Regions from separate parts of the Anaerobacillus sp. 63XJN7_4_ISO-PGPR-S23-413 genome, predicted to be linked through region 1. Evidence: riboswitches for the same ligand, from Rfam matches in the RefSeq annotation. Region 1 holds a riboswitch; each other region holds the start of a gene.

What was found. Region 1 has a riboswitch for S-adenosylmethionine ahead of AC0VYO_RS14570 (methionine biosynthesis PLP-dependent protein). Riboswitches for the same ligand answer to the same signal wherever they lie in the genome.
Region 2: linked by a shared signal. The riboswitch ahead of AC0VYO_RS07205 (assimilatory sulfite reductase (NADPH) flavoprotein subunit) and the one ahead of AC0VYO_RS14570 (methionine biosynthesis PLP-dependent protein) in region 1 are both predicted to bind S-adenosylmethionine.
Region 3: linked by a shared signal. The riboswitch ahead of AC0VYO_RS17535 (methionine ABC transporter ATP-binding protein) and the one ahead of AC0VYO_RS14570 (methionine biosynthesis PLP-dependent protein) in region 1 are both predicted to bind S-adenosylmethionine.
Region 4: linked by a shared signal. The riboswitch ahead of AC0VYO_RS19240 (MetQ/NlpA family ABC transporter substrate-binding protein) and the one ahead of AC0VYO_RS14570 (methionine biosynthesis PLP-dependent protein) in region 1 are both predicted to bind S-adenosylmethionine.

Annotation. Positions count from the first base shown of each region.
Region 1 covers NZ_CM149688.1:2,744,792-2,749,004, forward strand. Annotated here, with positions in the region: gene AC0VYO_RS14560 (Na/Pi cotransporter family protein) at 1-1,334, opposite strand, end outside; gene AC0VYO_RS14565 (DUF1189 domain-containing protein) at 1,572-2,381, shown strand; SAM riboswitch class I at 2,467-2,577, shown strand; gene AC0VYO_RS14570 (methionine biosynthesis PLP-dependent protein) at 2,651-3,781, shown strand; gene metC (cystathionine beta-lyase) at 3,768-4,213, shown strand, end outside.
Region 2 covers NZ_CM149688.1:1,311,489-1,315,701, forward strand. Annotated here, with positions in the region: gene AC0VYO_RS07190 (MBL fold metallo-hydrolase) at 1-509, shown strand, start outside; gene AC0VYO_RS07195 (ABC transporter ATP-binding protein) at 556-1,374, shown strand; gene AC0VYO_RS07200 (hypothetical protein) at 1,430-1,807, shown strand; SAM riboswitch class I at 1,967-2,078, shown strand; gene AC0VYO_RS07205 (assimilatory sulfite reductase (NADPH) flavoprotein subunit) at 2,242-4,065, shown strand; gene cysI (assimilatory sulfite reductase (NADPH) hemoprotein subunit) at 4,090-4,213, shown strand, end outside.
Region 3 covers NZ_CM149688.1:3,345,754-3,349,966, reverse strand. Annotated here, with positions in the region: gene leuC (3-isopropylmalate dehydratase large subunit) at 1-348, shown strand, start outside; gene leuD (3-isopropylmalate dehydratase small subunit) at 364-954, shown strand; gene ilvA (threonine ammonia-lyase) at 951-1,961, shown strand; SAM riboswitch class I at 2,094-2,203, shown strand; gene AC0VYO_RS17535 (methionine ABC transporter ATP-binding protein) at 2,383-3,405, shown strand; gene AC0VYO_RS17530 (methionine ABC transporter permease) at 3,398-4,066, shown strand; gene AC0VYO_RS17525 (MetQ/NlpA family ABC transporter substrate-binding protein) at 4,090-4,213, shown strand, end outside.
Region 4 covers NZ_CM149688.1:3,696,595-3,700,807, forward strand. Annotated here, with positions in the region: gene AC0VYO_RS19230 (methionine ABC transporter permease) at 1-543, opposite strand, end outside; gene AC0VYO_RS19235 (methionine ABC transporter ATP-binding protein) at 533-1,567, opposite strand; gene AC0VYO_RS19240 (MetQ/NlpA family ABC transporter substrate-binding protein) at 1,589-2,395, opposite strand; SAM riboswitch class I at 2,565-2,673, opposite strand; gene AC0VYO_RS19245 (alpha/beta hydrolase family protein) at 2,783-4,213, opposite strand, start outside.

The DNA of each region.
Region 1 (4,213 bases):
ATCTTCACTTTATTGCTTATTTGATAATCAACCAACTCAACAATATTCTCCATATGATCGCCAATACGCTCGATATCACGAACTGAGTCCATTAGCATACCGTGTCGTGTCGACTCATCTCCAGACAGAGAAGTTGCTGATAATTGGATAAGGTAATCTGTAATTTTATTATCCAGGTTGTTAATAGCTTCTTCATACTGAGCGGTTTTTTCAGCGCTCTTCTGACTCTTAGATGTTAAATAATTTGATGCTTCTTTAACACCCTTATAAGCAAATCCGCTCATTCGAATCACTTCTTCTTTAGCTTGTCCTAATGCAACAGATGGAGAGCGTTCGATAAATACTGGATCAAGGTGTTTTGGCTTATATTCAATCGTTGCATCATCACCAGGAATAATTTTTGTAACGAGATAGGCAAGTCCGGCAATGAATGGGAACTGGATAACAGTATTTGTAATGTTAAAGATCCCGTGTCCGAATGCAATCGTCATTTCCGGTGTTAAGTTTAATGCATCTCTTAAGTATTCAATAAACGGCGTATAGGCGAATAAGAATATTAGGAAAAGCGCCGTTCCAATTAAATTGAAAATAACGTGAGTCAGTGCTGTACGTCTAGCGGCAACGGATGCACCGATAGAAGCAAGAACTGCGGTAATCGTTGTACCGATATTATCTCCAAACAGAACTGGTAATGCAGCTTGAATATCCATTGCGTTCTGTGAATAAAGACCTTGCAATACACCAATTGTCGCACTGGAACTTTGTACAATGACAGTAAATACTGTACCGATCACAACGCCTAACAGTGGGTTCGAGCTCATGCTTACTGTTAATTCTTGGAAAGCCTCAAGGCTACGAAGTGGTTTCATTCCCGTACTCATTAATTCAAGTCCAAAGAACAACGCACCAAATCCGAAGACGATTTGACCAGCGTAGTTAATTTTCTTGTTTTTAAAGAAGAAAATTAACAAAGAACCGATGGCTATAATTGGAAGTGCGTAATCTTTAATAGGAAAACCAATAATAAATGCTGTAACAGTTGTACCAATGTTCGCACCCATTACAACGCCAATTGCTTGCTTCAGAGTCATAAATCCTGCGTTAACAAGACCGACTGTTAAAACCGTTGTTCCTGAACTACTTTGTATGAGAATAGTTACAATGACCCCAGCGAGCACACCCATAAACGGGTTAGTCGTAAAACGATCGAGAATGTCTCTTAATCGATCACCTGCTGATCGTTGAAGGCCGTCTCCCATATACTTTAGTCCAAACAGGAAAATACCAAGACCTCCCACAAACTGAAAGATCATCTCCTGAACGTTGAGTTCCATCATTTCAACCCCTTGCACTTATGTTTTATTTTTTTCGACAATACTCAACAAAGTCCCTTGTCTATTATCTACATCGCTCCCCCCTTTGTAAAGAGTTAATATAGATTTGTAAAGATATTATGCTGAAAACAAATTTATTTCAATAAAGTTTCACCAAGAATACTGTTCCCTTCTCTCTATATAAGATAAACTGATTGGGTGGAGAAACGCTCCACATTTAGAAAGGAGATTATTAATTTGAACGTTTTTAAACAACTTTACTACAGCTTATTTTCCCCTAAGATGATGGCCAGATTCCGTTTTCAAAAGCTAGGCAAGCCAATATTGTACGTGTTTTTACTTATGTTCCTTTCTTCTGTGCCAGTAGGAATTATGACGGCTCTATCCTTTACAAACGCTTATGAGGATCTCAAAACACATATGTCAGATCTACCAGAATTCACTTTAGAGGACGGATCTTTAACAAGTGAACAGTCTGAACCGCTTATTCGACAAAATGATGAAAATACTTTTATTTTTGATGCGACAGACCAGACAAAGCCTGATGATGTTGATCAATATGATTCCGTTATCGCATTCCTAAAAGATCGTGTAATCGTTGTAGATAGCGGTGCTAGACAGGAGTTTAATTACAGTAACTTTAGTTCGATGACTTTCACGAAGCAAGATGTTAATGAGCTAAGTAATAATCTGGACAACCTGCTCCCTATCTTTATTCCGTTACTGATATTCGTTATCTATTTGTTTCAAACCGGCCTTAAGTTTATAGGAGTTACCGTACTAGCTACAATTGGACTACTATTGAGAAGTATTACCGGAAGAAAAGCTTCTTATAAACAACTTTGGGTCTTATCTGTTTATTCAGTAACAATTCCAACGCTCTTCTTTGCGATTATGGCACTCATTAAAACAGCAGTCCCTTTAGGATTCCTACTTTATTGGATTGTGGCCATCATGCTACTTTATCTTACGATTAAAGAAATCCCGTTACCAAAAAAACGTGTAACGAACGAGCGAGCAAATGATTCAACAGAAGAAAAATTTTGATAATTTACTCAAATCCCTTGCTTTTCACTTTAAAGTGATGTAGATTATGAAAAAAGCGACACAATAAAATTCCATATATTTTCAATTCTTATCAAGAGAAGCAGAGGGACTGGCCCTATGAAGCTTCAGCAACCACCAGATATTTTCTGGTAAGGTGCTAACTCCAGCAAGTTGATTTCAACTTGGAAGATAAGAAGAAGAGCAACCAAAGTCTTCTTCTTATAGAGGGCTTTTTTTATTGCCCTTATTCAATGAAAAGGAGATTGATTATGTCGAATAAACAGTTAGAAACACTACTTGTCCAATTAGGTAATCATTCAGATACTAAAACCGGTGCGGTAAATCCTCCAGTGTACTTCTCCACATCGTATAGCCATGAAGGCATCGGTCAATCCACCGGATTCGATTATTCAAGAACCAAAAACCCGACACGATCCATTTTAGAATCCGCTATATCAGAACTCGAACATGGTGATCAGGGATTTGCTTTTAGTTCCGGAATGGCTGCGATTCAAGCAATCCTTGCCATATTCAAAAGCGGCGACCATATTCTCGTCTCAGATGATTTGTATGGTGGGACTTATCGATTATTTGCCCATGCTGAAAAACATTATGGTATCTCCTTCACATATTTTGATACACAAAGAAATGAACAACTTTCATCACTCCTAACTCACCGTACAAAAGCCATTTTTGTTGAAAATCCATCTAATCCATTAATGAAATTAACAGATCTTGAAAAAATTGCACGGATAGCAGAAAACAGGGACCTATTATTTATTGTAGACAATACTTTGTTCACCCCTCTTCTACAAAACCCACTACTGCTTGGGGCGGATATCGTCGTGCATAGTGCCACTAAGTATTTAGGCGGTCATAATGATATTCTCGCAGGGCTTGTGGTTGCAAAAGGTGAGAATATTTGCGCTGAAATCCAACAATACCAAAACGGTGCAGGCGCTGTGCTTTCTCCTTTTGATTCCTGGTTATTAATGAGAGGCATGAAAACCTTGCCACTCAGAATGAAGCAGCATGAAGAGAATGCCAGAAAGGTAACTGAATTTTTAACAAATCATGAAGCAATAACAGACGTTTTTTATCCAGATAAAGGTGGGATGCTTTCTTTCAGATTGCGGTCCGAAGAATGGGTAGATCTCTTTCTTAGAAAATTAACACTTGTCACATTTGCTGAAAGTCTTGGAGGGGTAGAAAGCTTTATCACATATCCTTCAACGCAAACTCATGCTGAGATACCAGAAGACATCAGACTTGAAAAAGGGGTGTGCAATCGACTGCTACGTTTCTCTGTTGGGATTGAAAACATTGATGACTTAATACAGGACCTGAATCAAGCATTGTCCATTTTTGAAGAGGAGGTTGTTCAAATTGACAAATACTGATTATACATTTCAAACAAAACTTCTTCATAACGATCACAAATTTGATAAAGCTACGGGAGCTGTTAGCGTCCCTATCCAACAGGCTTCTACATTTCATCAGATGGATTTTGACCAACCTGGAAAATACGATTACAGTCGTTCAGGCAACCCCACTCGCGAAGCGCTTGAAGAAACAATTGCCAATCTTGAAGGTGGGGTTAAGGGATTTGCGTTTGCTTCTGGGATGGCCGCTATCGCCACCTCGTTTATGCTCCTTTCACAAAACGATCACGTTCTTATATCTGAAGACGTCTACGGTGGGACGTATCGCATGATTCATGACGTTCTCGGGAGATTTGGAATTAAACATACTTTTGTAGACATGACAGATTTAAATGAAGTGGCGAGAGGTATTCAATCCAATACTAAAGTAATCTATATCGAAACGCCTTC
Region 2 (4,213 bases), 1.4 Mb from region 1:
CTGAAATTGAATTTTGTGCAAATGCGATCAAGAAGGAATTTGTGGATTCTCGAGACATTACGATTACGCTACCAGATGTAACGTTTGGTGAGAAAATGGAGATTGATCTTGGTGGTGTCACGTGTATTCTTCAGCCTGTTGGGGGCGATCACGCGGCTGATTCGGTTGTGATTTATATGAAGGAAGAGAAAATCCTTTTTCTTGGAGACTGCTTTTATCCTGATATTTTTTCAGAAAAAGTCAACTACACTGTTAACATAACAAATCGACTGCTTGATCAGTTAGAAAGCTTTGAGGCAGAATGGTTCATCTTATCACACGGGGAGGCAATCTCTAAGGAGGATTTTAAGAACGAAGTGAACCTTTTACGTGCTGTTGCTTCTATTACTGAGGAGTGCAATGGTGATGTTACACGTATGCAAAAGTTGTATGAGCATAACGTTGGCAGAGACTCACGCGAAGAGGAGCTTGAAGTGATTCAAGAATTTGCTAACGGGTATACGATGTAAAAAGCGCTAGTTGGAATGACTTTCTTCAAAGAACGGAGTGGGGTGTATGGCAATCATTCATGTGGAAAATGCTTATTACACACGTGAGAAACAGATGATTTTATCCGATATTTCTTTTTCCGTAGAGAAAGGCCAGCATCAGGCCATTATCGGATTAAATGGATCAGGTAAAACGACACTACTTCAGTTAATTCACGGCTCTATCTGGCCACTGCTTCGCTATGATCCCGTCGTTGAAGTATTGGGGTATCGTCTTGGAAAAACTGATTTGAGTGAACTTAGAAAATCTATTGGCTGGGTGAGCAACGCTTTCACTGAGCGTATCTCTCCGATGCAGGAAGTGACAGATGTTGTGATTAGCGGGAAGTTTGCCTCAGCTGGACTTTATGAGCAGGTGACGGAACAGGAAGAATCGCAAGCGATGAAGATGATGCAGGAATGGGGGATTGCTCATTTACGCGGTAAACCTTTTCGAATTTGCTCTCAAGGTGAGAAGCAGAAAGTCCTGATAGCGAGAGCTTTGATGTCTTCGCCAAAGCTTCTTATTCTAGATGAACCGTGCAACGGACTTGATCTGTATTCACGCGAACAGTTATTAGCTCAGGTTGAACGCCTTGGAAAAGAGGAAGAGGGTCCAACCATATTGTATATCACTCATCATATTGAGGAGATTTGTCCCGTATTCACTCACGCTATGATTATGGAAAATGGTCGAATTGCAGTGAATGGCAAGAAGAAAGATGTGTTAACAGCTGAACATCTTAGTAAAAGTATGGGCGTCCCTTTAGAAGTGACGTGGAACAGAGAGCGACCTTGGGTTCAGGTGATTTCAAATGAGATGAAGCCAGCTTATCCATCTGCATAAGGACCGTGTATCTCAAAAATGGCCAAATTCGTTCATCGTCAAAAGGAGGTATGTATTGAAGGATTTTGCTTCGCTAACCCATAAAGAAATTGCGATTCGATATACGGTATTGACGCTGTTTCTATCGTCTACCATTTTTATAGTGGATTACGACCTTCCACTCTGGGCGTATGTCATATGCATGCTTCTATCGATATTTGGTATTGCGGTGAACTTGTTGAAATGGAAACGTGGGAAAAAAGTTAACGTCACATTTAAAGATCATGTCATTCGCTCCTGCGTTTTTTCTTTCATAGCTTTTCTCTTGTTGGTGCTGCCTTTTGACTACTCCAGTTGGTTGATGATTCTTATGATTCTATCTCTTGTCATGGCGAATACGATTGATTTCATGCGCATTCGGAATAGGATACAAGAGGGACAACGGCAGGGATAAAAGACCTGAATCATTTGGATTATTTTTCATGAAGATTGCTGGTGTTAGCAGCATTTAGTTAATTGAATGATGATAATTTTCTAATAATATATTGACTTTTATTCGATCACGAGATAACATTTGAACCAATCATTGTCATATACAATTTGATAGCAACATTTCTTATCAAGAGAGGTGGAGGGACTGGCCCTATGAAGCTTCGGCAACCGATGAGATGATCCTTCATCTCATACTGTGCCAAATCCAGCAGGTTTATCCTGAAAGATAAGAAGACTGGCTTCGTACTTACAAACCTTTCTTCTTATGTTTTGAGAAGAGAGGTTTTTTGTGTTGAATGGGTTAGGGGGAATGCAGACGAATTTATTTGCTATTAATTCCGAGTAAACTACTTTCATTACATTGAATTAAATTTGAGTATTGTGAGGTGGATTGTATTGCAGTTACAGGTTGTGAATAGCCCTTTTGACAAAGAACAATCGGAGCTTTTAAATCGTCTCTTACCAACATTAAATCAGACGCAGAAAATATGGCTGAGCGGATACCTTTCCGTACCAGGTAGCTCTGAAGCTGCGGCAGCTACTGAGACGGTTGCTCAAGGTGTTTCTGCTTCAGAAGCATTCTCTAAACAAGAAGCAAAAACACGTGAGCTTACGATTCTCTATGGCTCACATACTGGCAATTGTCAGTCACTAGCGGAATCTTTCTTTGAGCGATTGGAAAACGAGAAATACAACGTTACCCTTTCATCGCTTGATGATTTTAAGCCAAAGTCGCTTAAAAAAGTAGAAGATTTATTATTGATTACAAGCACCCACGGAGATGGCGATCCTCCTGATAATGCGTTAAGCTTCCATGACTTTGTTCAAAGTAAGAGAGCCCCTGAATTAGATGGTCTCAGATTCTCAGTCTTATCACTTGGTGATAGCTCCTATGAATTTTTCTGCCAAACCGGGAAAGATTTTGACAAGCGCTTTGAAGAATTAGGTGCAACAAGGCTCTATCCTCGTGTAGATTGTGATCTTGATTTCGAAGAGCCGGCAGAAGAGTGGTTCGAAGGCGTGACGGGAGTATTGAAAGAAGATCAGTCTACGAGAGAATCGACTTCTGAAACAAAACCTGATGAGTCGAATCAGACGTATTCCAGAACGAATCCATTCAAAGCCGAAATTCTTGAGAATGTTAATTTGAATGGACGTGGATCGAATAAAGAAACACGGCACATTGAGCTTGATCTTGAAGGATCGAACCTTGATTATGAGCCGGGTGATAGCCTTGGTATTTACCCGGAGAATGATACTGCTCTTGTCCGTCAGCTAATCGATGAACTGAACTGGAAGCGAGAAGAACAGGTTATGGTGAACAAAAAGGGTGACGTTCAGCCACTTGAAGAAGCTTTAACGAAAACATATGAGATTACGAGTCTCACAAAGCCATTGCTCAAGAAGATTGCAGAGCTGACATCAAGTTTTGAGCTTAAGCGCATGGTTGAAGCGGAAGGCGAAGAACTAAGAACATACCTTTACGGTAGAGATTTAATTGATTTGGTGAAGGACTACGGACCGTGGACCGTCTCGGCACAGGAGTTCGTAAACGTTCTGCGCAAAATTCCGGTTCGTCTTTATTCGATCGCAAGCAGTTCAAACGCAAATCCAGATGAAGTTCATCTCACAATTGGGGCACTAAGGTATGATGCACATGGTCGAGCTCGTACGGGCGTATGCTCTGGCCAATGCGCAGAGCGCTCACAAGCGGGGGATACACTCCCAATATTTGTGCAGCGAAATCAAAACTTTAGACTTCCGGATCATCCTGACACCCCTATCATTATGATAGGCGCAGGTACTGGCGTAGCGCCGTACCGGGCATTCTTACAAGAGCGAGAAGAAAGTGGCGCAAGTGGAGAAACGTGGCTATTCTTTGGTGAACAGCATTTTGTCACAGACTTTCTTTATCAAGTCGAATGGCAGAAGTGGTTGAAAGATGGGGTGCTTTCTCGTATGGACGTGGCGTTTTCTCGTGATTCAGAAGAGAAAGTGTATGTTCAGCACCGCATGCTCGAGCGAAGTAAAGAACTATACGAGTGGCTGCAAGAGGGTGCGCACGTCTACGTATGTGGAGATGAAAAGTATATGGCAAAAGACGTTCACGTGGCACTCGTTAACATCTTAGAGCAACAGGGGAATTTCAGTGAGTCAGAAGCAGAAGCTTATCTTGCAGATCTACGTAACGCGAAACGCTACCAGCGCGATGTGTACTAAGCGCATCAGGGAAGGAGATTGATCATGTCGAAAAAGACGGTAACAGAAGACGGCAAACCGAGTGAAATGGAGAAAATCAAAGACGAAAGTGATTACTTACGCGGATCGCTTGTGAAAAGCTTTGCGGATCCCATCACCGCTTCCATCC
Region 3 (4,213 bases), 600 kb from region 1:
CGCTCAGCTGCTGATATTGTTCGTGGTCGAAAAGTTCATGAAGGTGTGACAGCTCTCGTAGTACCTGGATCTAAATCAGTGAAGGATGCAGCTGAAGCAGAAGGGTTAGATACGATCTTTAAAGAAGCTGGGTTTGAGTGGCGAGAAGCAGGATGTAGCATGTGTCTTGCGATGAATGATGACATTGTTCCACCAGGCGAGCGCTGCGCGTCTACATCTAACCGTAATTTTGAAGGGCGTCAGGGGAATGGCGCTAGAACACATCTTGTCAGCCCAGCTATGGCTGCAGCTGCTGCCATTGAAGGCCGATTTACAGACGCTAGAAAAATAAAACCTCTTGTAGTGTAAAAGGAGTGAGACGTCCTGGAACCGATTAATAAATACAAAGGGATCGTTTATCCCCTTGAGCAGGTTAACGTAGATACAGATCAAATTATTCCGAAGCAGTTTTTAAAGAGAATTGAACGGCAAGGCTTTGGTCAGTTTCTTTTTTACAATTGGCGGTTTGATGATGATGGTCAACCGCGTGAAGATTTTAATTTGAACGAACAACAATACCAGCATGCTTCTATTCTAGTGTCGGGTAAAAACTTTGGGTGTGGTTCATCAAGAGAACATGCTCCATGGGCCCTTCTAGATTATGGGTTTCGAATTGTCATTGCGACAAGCTTTGCTGATATCTTTTATAACAACTGTGTAAAAAACGGTATACTTCCTATCGCTCTTGATCAAGAAACGATCTCGGAGCTTTTTCAAAAAGCAAAGGATGGATACGAACTTAGCGTAGACCTAAGTAAACAGCAAGTAATTGATGGAGAAGGACTAAATGCGTCGTTCGAGATCGATCCTTATTGGAAAGAAATGCTGTTAAATGGATGGGATGAAGTGTCTCGAACTTTATCTCTCGAAGATAAAATTAAATTATATGAAGAAAAACAACTTGTAGGAGAGTGAATGACGTTGGGAATTACCAGGAGAAATATAACGTTCATGTCGTAAAAGCAATGGAGAATTTGCTGGAAGCCGTCCACAGGACCCCGCTTCAGCAGTCGACAACGCTTAATGATTATACAAATAAAGATGTCTTCATGAAGATGGAAAACCTTCAACGAACGGGTTCCTTCAAACTTCGAGGTGCCTATAACAAAGTTGCGTCGCTAACGGATATTGAGGCAGCGCGAGGGATTGTTGCTGCATCGGCTGGAAACCATGCTCAGGGAGTGGCGCTTTCTGCTAGAGAGCGTGGAATTAAAGCTAAGATTTATATGCCCGTCCATACACCGACAAGCAAAATTGATGCGACGCGATCTTATGGAGCAGAGGTTGTTCTTGAAGGAGAATCGTATAACGAAGCGTTTAGTGGAGCGGATCGTGAGCGTGTTGAGAAAGGGGCCACATTCGTTCATGCTTTCGATGATCCTGAAGTAATGGCAGGACAGGGAACGGTTGCACTCGAAATGATGCAACAATGTCCTGACTTAGATACGATTCTCGTACCTGTTGGAGGTGGAGGATTGTTAGCTGGAATGGCGATGGCGATTAAGTCGTTCTTTCCTCACGTGAAAATCATCGGAGTCCAGGCTTCTGAAGCATCTGCGACATGGAATCGATTTAAAGGTACTGGTCCTCTTGTCCTTCAATCTGTCAAATCGATTGCAGACGGTATTTCTGTGAAAGAAGCTGGAAAATTAACTTTTCCAATTATTGAAGAGCTTGTTGATGATATGCTAACCGTGTCAGAAGAAGAAATTGCTGCAGCGATTGTCTTTATGCTTGAGAGACACAAAACGCTTGTAGAAGGTGCGGGTGCTGCATCGATAGCTGCTGTCTTATGCAAGTCAAATCGTTTAGAAGGTAAGAGAATTGGTGTTGTTGTTAGTGGAGGGAATGCGGATCTTGCGAAAATATCCCTTTATAAACAACTTTCTCAACGAGCGAAAACCATCAGGCGAATAAGCTGATGGTTTTCTAATGGGATTCAAAGTATATATTTTAGATTATTCCGACTTTTTGCTCAGTAATTGACACTCATAAAGTACCATGCTAGAATTCATTTAGCACTTAACCACAGTAAAGTAATTACAACTATATATCTCTTATTCAGAGAGGTGGAGGGACTGGCCCTATGAAGCCCGGCAACCGTCAAACGACTCGTTTGAAAAGGTGCCAATTCCTGCAAAGCGACTGCTTTGAGAAATGAGAGGAAGACATCGATTTATCAAATGCCTTTCTGCTCAAAGCAGAAGGGCATTTTTTTACTTTACTATACAAAGTGATAAGCGAATTAGGCTTCTAAGTGCACAGAAATAAAGAACAAAGGCATGGGACTGAAGTCCTTTTTCAGGTAGCTGATCATGCAAATGCATAAAGGATGTGAGACATGTGATTGAGCTTAAAGGCATTAATAAGACCTTCTTTTCGAAATCCGGGAAGGTGGAAGCCGTTAAGGATGTTAACCTTGAAGTCAAAAAAGGCGAAATATTTGGTGTTATTGGCTACAGTGGTGCTGGGAAAAGTACGCTAATTCGAATGCTTAACCTTCTTGAGAGACCTACTGATGGGACAGTCACAGTGGCTGGTAATAATCTATCTTCTCTTAATGGGAAAGATCTTCGTGCAGCAAGACAGGAAATCGGTATGATTTTCCAGCATTTTAATATTCTCTGGTCAAGAACGGTACGTGATAACATCGCCTTTCCTCTTGAAATATCAGGTGTTCCGAAAGAAAAGAGAATGAAGCGTGTTGATGAATTAATTAACCTTGTTGGACTCGAAGGTAGGGAAGGAGCTTATCCTTCACAGCTAAGTGGTGGACAAAAGCAGCGAGTGGGAATTGCGAGAGCACTTGCTAACAATCCAAAGGTTTTGCTTTGTGATGAAGCTACTTCTGCTTTAGATCCTAAAACGACGGATAGCATTCTAGAACTTCTGACTGAAATTAATCAGAAACTTGGCCTAACGATTGTCCTCATCACGCATGAAATGCACGTCATACGCAAAATTTGCCATCGTGTAGCCGTTATGGAGAATGGACGAGTAGTGGAGAATGGTTCTGTCCTTGAAGTTTTCCACCATCCGCAGGAAGAGATTACGAAAGACTTTGTTAATCAGCTAAGCGAGCCTGAAGAAATGAAGGAATCGATTGCACATCTGGCAACGAGTCAGGATGGAGAACTTGTTCAGTTTACTTTTGTGAAAGGAAAAACAGGTTCACCACTTGTGACAGAGTTGATTCGTGAATTTGATGTGGAAGTCAACATTATTCAAGGGAAGATTTCTCATACACAGGATGGTCCTTATGGAAAACTTTCTGTGTTCCTTAAAGGGGAACCAGCTGTGGTAGAAAAGGCCTTGAATTATGTGCAGGCCCAAGGTGTTAAAGCGGAGGTGATTACGAATGACTGAATCGTTATTTCCTAACGTCAGGTGGGAATCTATGTGGGAAGCCACTCTACAAACAGCGTACATGACGGCAATTTCGGTTCTGGCAACGTTTATTCTCGGAATCCTCCTTGGTTTATTGTTGTTTCTAACAGGTAGAGGGAACATATGGGAAAACAAATTTGTGAATAGTATTATTGCCGGAGTCGTGAACTTATTTCGCTCCATACCATTTATCATTTTGATTATCTTGCTGATCCCTCTTTCGGTTTACATTATAGGGACGATGCTAGGTGCTAATGCTGCCCTTCCAGCCCTTATTGCAGGAGCGGCGCCATTTTATGCGAGAATGGTTGAAATTGCTTTACGTGAAGTAGATAAAGGGGTCATTGAAGCTTCTCAGTCAATGGGAGCATCCAATGGTTCGATTATTTTTAAAGTGCTTCTACCAGAAGCAATGCCAGCCCTTATTTCAGGGATTACTGTGACGGCGATAGCTCTTGTAAGCTACACCGCTATGGCTGGTGTTGTAGGCGCAGGGGGTCTCGGAAACCTAGCTTATCTTGAAGGTTTCCAAAGGAATAATCCTGATGTGACACTTGTTGCAACAGTATTGATATTAGTAATTGTTGCGATTCTTCAGGTTTGTGGAGACATTGCAACACGAGTAATAGACAAAAGATAATGAGGAGAAAAGGAGAGATTATGATGAAAAAGTTTTTATCGCTAATCGTAGTTCTTGCTCTTGCAGTGCTTGCTGCGTGTGGGAATAATGGCGGAAGCAGCGAAGGTTCTGGTGACAGTGAAGATTCGAAGAAAATCGTAGTAGGTG
Region 4 (4,213 bases), 950 kb from region 1:
ATCACCAAGCCCACCTGCTCCAACGAGCCCAGCCATTGCCGTTGCCCCAATCAGTCCAATTGTCGCAATCGTTAATCCAAGAACGATCGATGAACGAGACTCCCTTACAAGAACATGCCAGATAATGTGTCTGGTTTTTACCCCCATTGCTTCATAGGCTTCTACTACTCCACGATCGACCTCAAGAAGAGCGGACTCCATCAACCTTGCGATATACGGCGCCGTAAAGACAACGAGCGGCACAATCACACCTTTTACTCCAATTGTTGTACCTGCAATCATTTTTGTAAAAGGTAAAATGAAAAACAGTAAAATGATAAATGGAATCGACCTGATCACGTTTATAGCCGCATTTAATATGCGGAAAAGAACTTTATTTTCTAATGCTTTTTCAGGTCTAGTTAAAACAAGTAGCACACCAAGCGGGAGCCCAATCAACACTGAAATCAGTAGTGAGATCCCAACCATTTGAAATGTTTCAATAATCGCGTTCCAAATGTCTGCACCCCAAAGATCAATAAACTCCGATACCTTAGCTGACATGAGCTTCCACCTCCTGAACATAGCCTTCTACTACGACGCCACTTTCCTCTAAAAACGCAACGGCCCGAGCCGTCTCTTCCGCTTCCCCATCTAAATGAACGACTAGCCTACCAAAAGGCTGATCCTTCAGTTGTGTAATGTTCCCTGCTAAAATGGACGGATACACGTCGAACTTCTTACTAACAAGCGCAAGAGCGGGACTACCTGATTTCTCCCCAATAAATGAAAGATTCACGATCTGACCACGCTCTTTCAATCGAGACACAAGCGACTCTGGAAGCTCATCCTGGAATAACGACTGAACAAATCGTTTGGCCGTCGTTGTAGCAGGCTTACTAAAGATATCGATCACTCGCCCCTGTTCAATCACCTTCCCGTTCTCCATCACAGCCACTTCATGACATATTTTCTGGACAACGTGCATTTCATGCGTAATGAGTAAAATCGTGATTCCAAAATCACGATTGATTTGTTCCAATAAAGATAGGATTGATTCTGTCGTATCTGGGTCAAGGGCACTCGTTGCCTCATCGCACAGTAGCACTTCAGGTTCATGAGCAAGCGCACGGGCAATCGCCACACGCTGCTTCTGACCACCTGATAGCTGGGAAGGATAAGCATCCCGCTTATCCGATAACCCAACGATACCTAAATATTTATCAACTCGCGCTTCAATCTCTTTTTTACGAAGACCCGTAAGCTTCAGCGGAATGGCAATGTTTTGATACACAGTGCCTGTTTTCAATAAATTAAAAGACTGAAAAATCATCCCGATGCGCTGTCTTGTTTTTTGAAGCTTTCCAGTAGACAAAGAAGTGAGCTCAATGTCATTGATAAATACCTTTCCATCTGTCGGTCGCTCCAGAAGATTCACCATTCGGACAAGCGTGCTCTTTCCAGCACCACTATAACCGATGACGCCATAGATGCTTCCTTTCTCAACTTCTATGGAAACATCATCAACCGCCTTCGTAATCGTCTCACCGCTTTTATACGTTTTCGTTATATTTTCTAATCGAATCATCGTGCTCACTCCTCTTTCGAATTACCAGGATGCAACAACAGAACCGTTAAATTCGTCCTGGATAAATTGCTTCACTTCATCTGATTGATAGTAGTTCACTAGCTTTTGAATACGTTCATCATCTTTGTTCTCTGTTTGTGTTGCAATCACGTTCACCCACGGGGAATCTTCGGGTTCCATTTCAAGAGAATCTTCTTTCGGTACGCGTCCACTTTCCATTGCAAAGTTCGTATTAATTGCTGCAATCGCAAGCTCACCAAGCTGTCTTGGAATTTGTGAAGCTTCTAATGGAACAAATTCGAGATTATAAGGGTTCTTCTCAATATCTTTGATCGTTGCTTTAACACCAACGCCATCTTTCAACTCAATAATGCCAGCTTGCTCAAACAACATTAGCGCTCTAGGTTCACCTGTTGAATGGTTAGGCAAGCCAACTTTGTCGCCTTCTTGCAATTCATCAAGACTCTTATATTTGTCAGAATAAATTCCCATTGGGAAAGTAATCGTAGTTGCTACCTTGGAAAGCTCGAGTCCTCTTTCTTTTACATAATCATTCAAATAAGGTTCATGCTGAAATACGTTCGCATCCAATTCCCCTTCATCAAGGGCTGTATTTGGCATCACATAATCATTAAACGCAATCACTTCAATTTCAAACCCGTCTTCCGCTGCGATTTCCTTCACCTTGTTCATCACATCTTCATGCGGACCAGCCGTTACCCCTACCTTCAGTGGGCCATCTTCTGAATCTCCAGAAGCCTCATTTCCAGAACAACCTGCCAAAAAGACTAAAATAAGTGCACCTAATAAATACAATGATTTCTTCATTTCTCAATCTCCTTTAAAGTTCATATAGTAATGTAAAGCGTTTTAGCGCTAAAATATAAAAGCGCAAAAGTGCTTCGATCTGCTAAAATCCCCTCCCAATAAAAAAACTCCCTCTGTAAAGTACAGAGAGAGTTGTATCATTTCATCATTATCAGCAGCGCTGAACTCTCTCTCATCTTTCAAACGATTGCTCGTCTGCTGGAATTAGCACCTTTCTCACGAACTGAGATGGTTGCTGGGCGTCACAGGGCCAGTCCCTCTGCCACTCTTGATAAGAGTTTTCAATATTATTTAACTATTTTCAATAGTATAGTATCTTTCTCGAAGGGCGTCAAGGGAAGATCTCAAAAAGTGCCTGTCACCGCCCGCTATTTGTCGAAAGATTTCTTATTGTCTTCCTTCTAGGTAATTGTCGAACCAGTTTCCTAGATGCTTAAGTCGTTCCACTCGTAGTTCTGGATGACCGCTTCTTGATAAATTATGATCAGAATCTGGGAATCTTACAAACATCGTTTCCTTCCCACGATGCTTTAAAGCCACATATAACTGTTCTCCTTGCTCTATAGGGCACCTGTAATCATTTTCGCTATGAAGAATTAAAAGTGGGGTTTCGATTTGGTCCACATACTTAAGCGGTGAATGATGCCATAGCTTAGCAGGGTTTTCATCTAAATCACTTCCAACTTCCCACTTTGTGAAAAAGTATCCGATGTCACTAACGCCATAGAAACTCTGCCAATTCGAAATGGAGCGCTGGGTAACCGCTGCTTTGAATCGATCGGTTTTCCCAACAATCCAGTTCGTCATAAAGCCACCGTAGCTTCCTCCCGTCACGAAAAGTTGAGCTTCATCAATAAAGGAATACTTGTTCAAAGCGGCATCAACACCCGCCATCAAATCCTCATAATCACCCCCACCATAATCTCCTCGGCAACCATTCACAAACTCTTGTCCATATCCCTGACTACCACGTGGATTCGTATAAAGGACAACATATCCTTTTGCTGCAAGAAGCTGAAATTCGTGCATAAATGAATTACCATACATCATATGTGGTCCACCGTGAATTTCAAGAATAAGGGGATGTTCCTGATCTTCCTTAAAATCCTTTGGCTTCATGAGCCAGCCCTGAATCTCCAAACCGTCTTTCCCAGCGTATGTAAACATTTCTGGTGTCGAGAGATCCAGGCATTCGAGAACGTCAGCATTTGATTGAGACAAACACAGTTCATTTACCCGATCTCCATGAAACGAAAGCGTATAAATATCGCCAATGTTAAGTGGATCGCTAATTGCAACAGCCGCTTCATTCGCGCCTGGCAAGTAGTGAAATGCATAATGGTGCCTGTCACCACCCGCTATTTGTCGAACCGTGCAATCTTCTCCGACGAAATAAACACCAGTGTTTCCTTCTTTACTAGCAAGGAAATAGAGTCCATCTCCATTTTGGCTCCACATCGCACCAGGAGAAGCGCCTCCCCAGTGCATATCTGAAATCAATACATCCGAACACTCTAAATCAACCTCCTCTGTTAAACAAGTAAACTCTTTCTTCGCTATGTCAACAGTCCAGATTTTATTCAACGTAGCTCCTTCATGCTCAAAGTTATGCCCAATGAATGAGAGCTTCTTCCCATCTGGTGACCAGTTCGGTGTGCTAAAGCTCCCACCCTCACGATTTAACTGATCAGGCTCTGATCCTTCATTCAGACCCTGAATAAAGATGTCGGCTCGCATGTAGGACCCCTGTTCTTCATATCGATCTCTCACATATACAATGGATTGTCCATCCGGTGACCAGTTAGGGCTAGAATGATT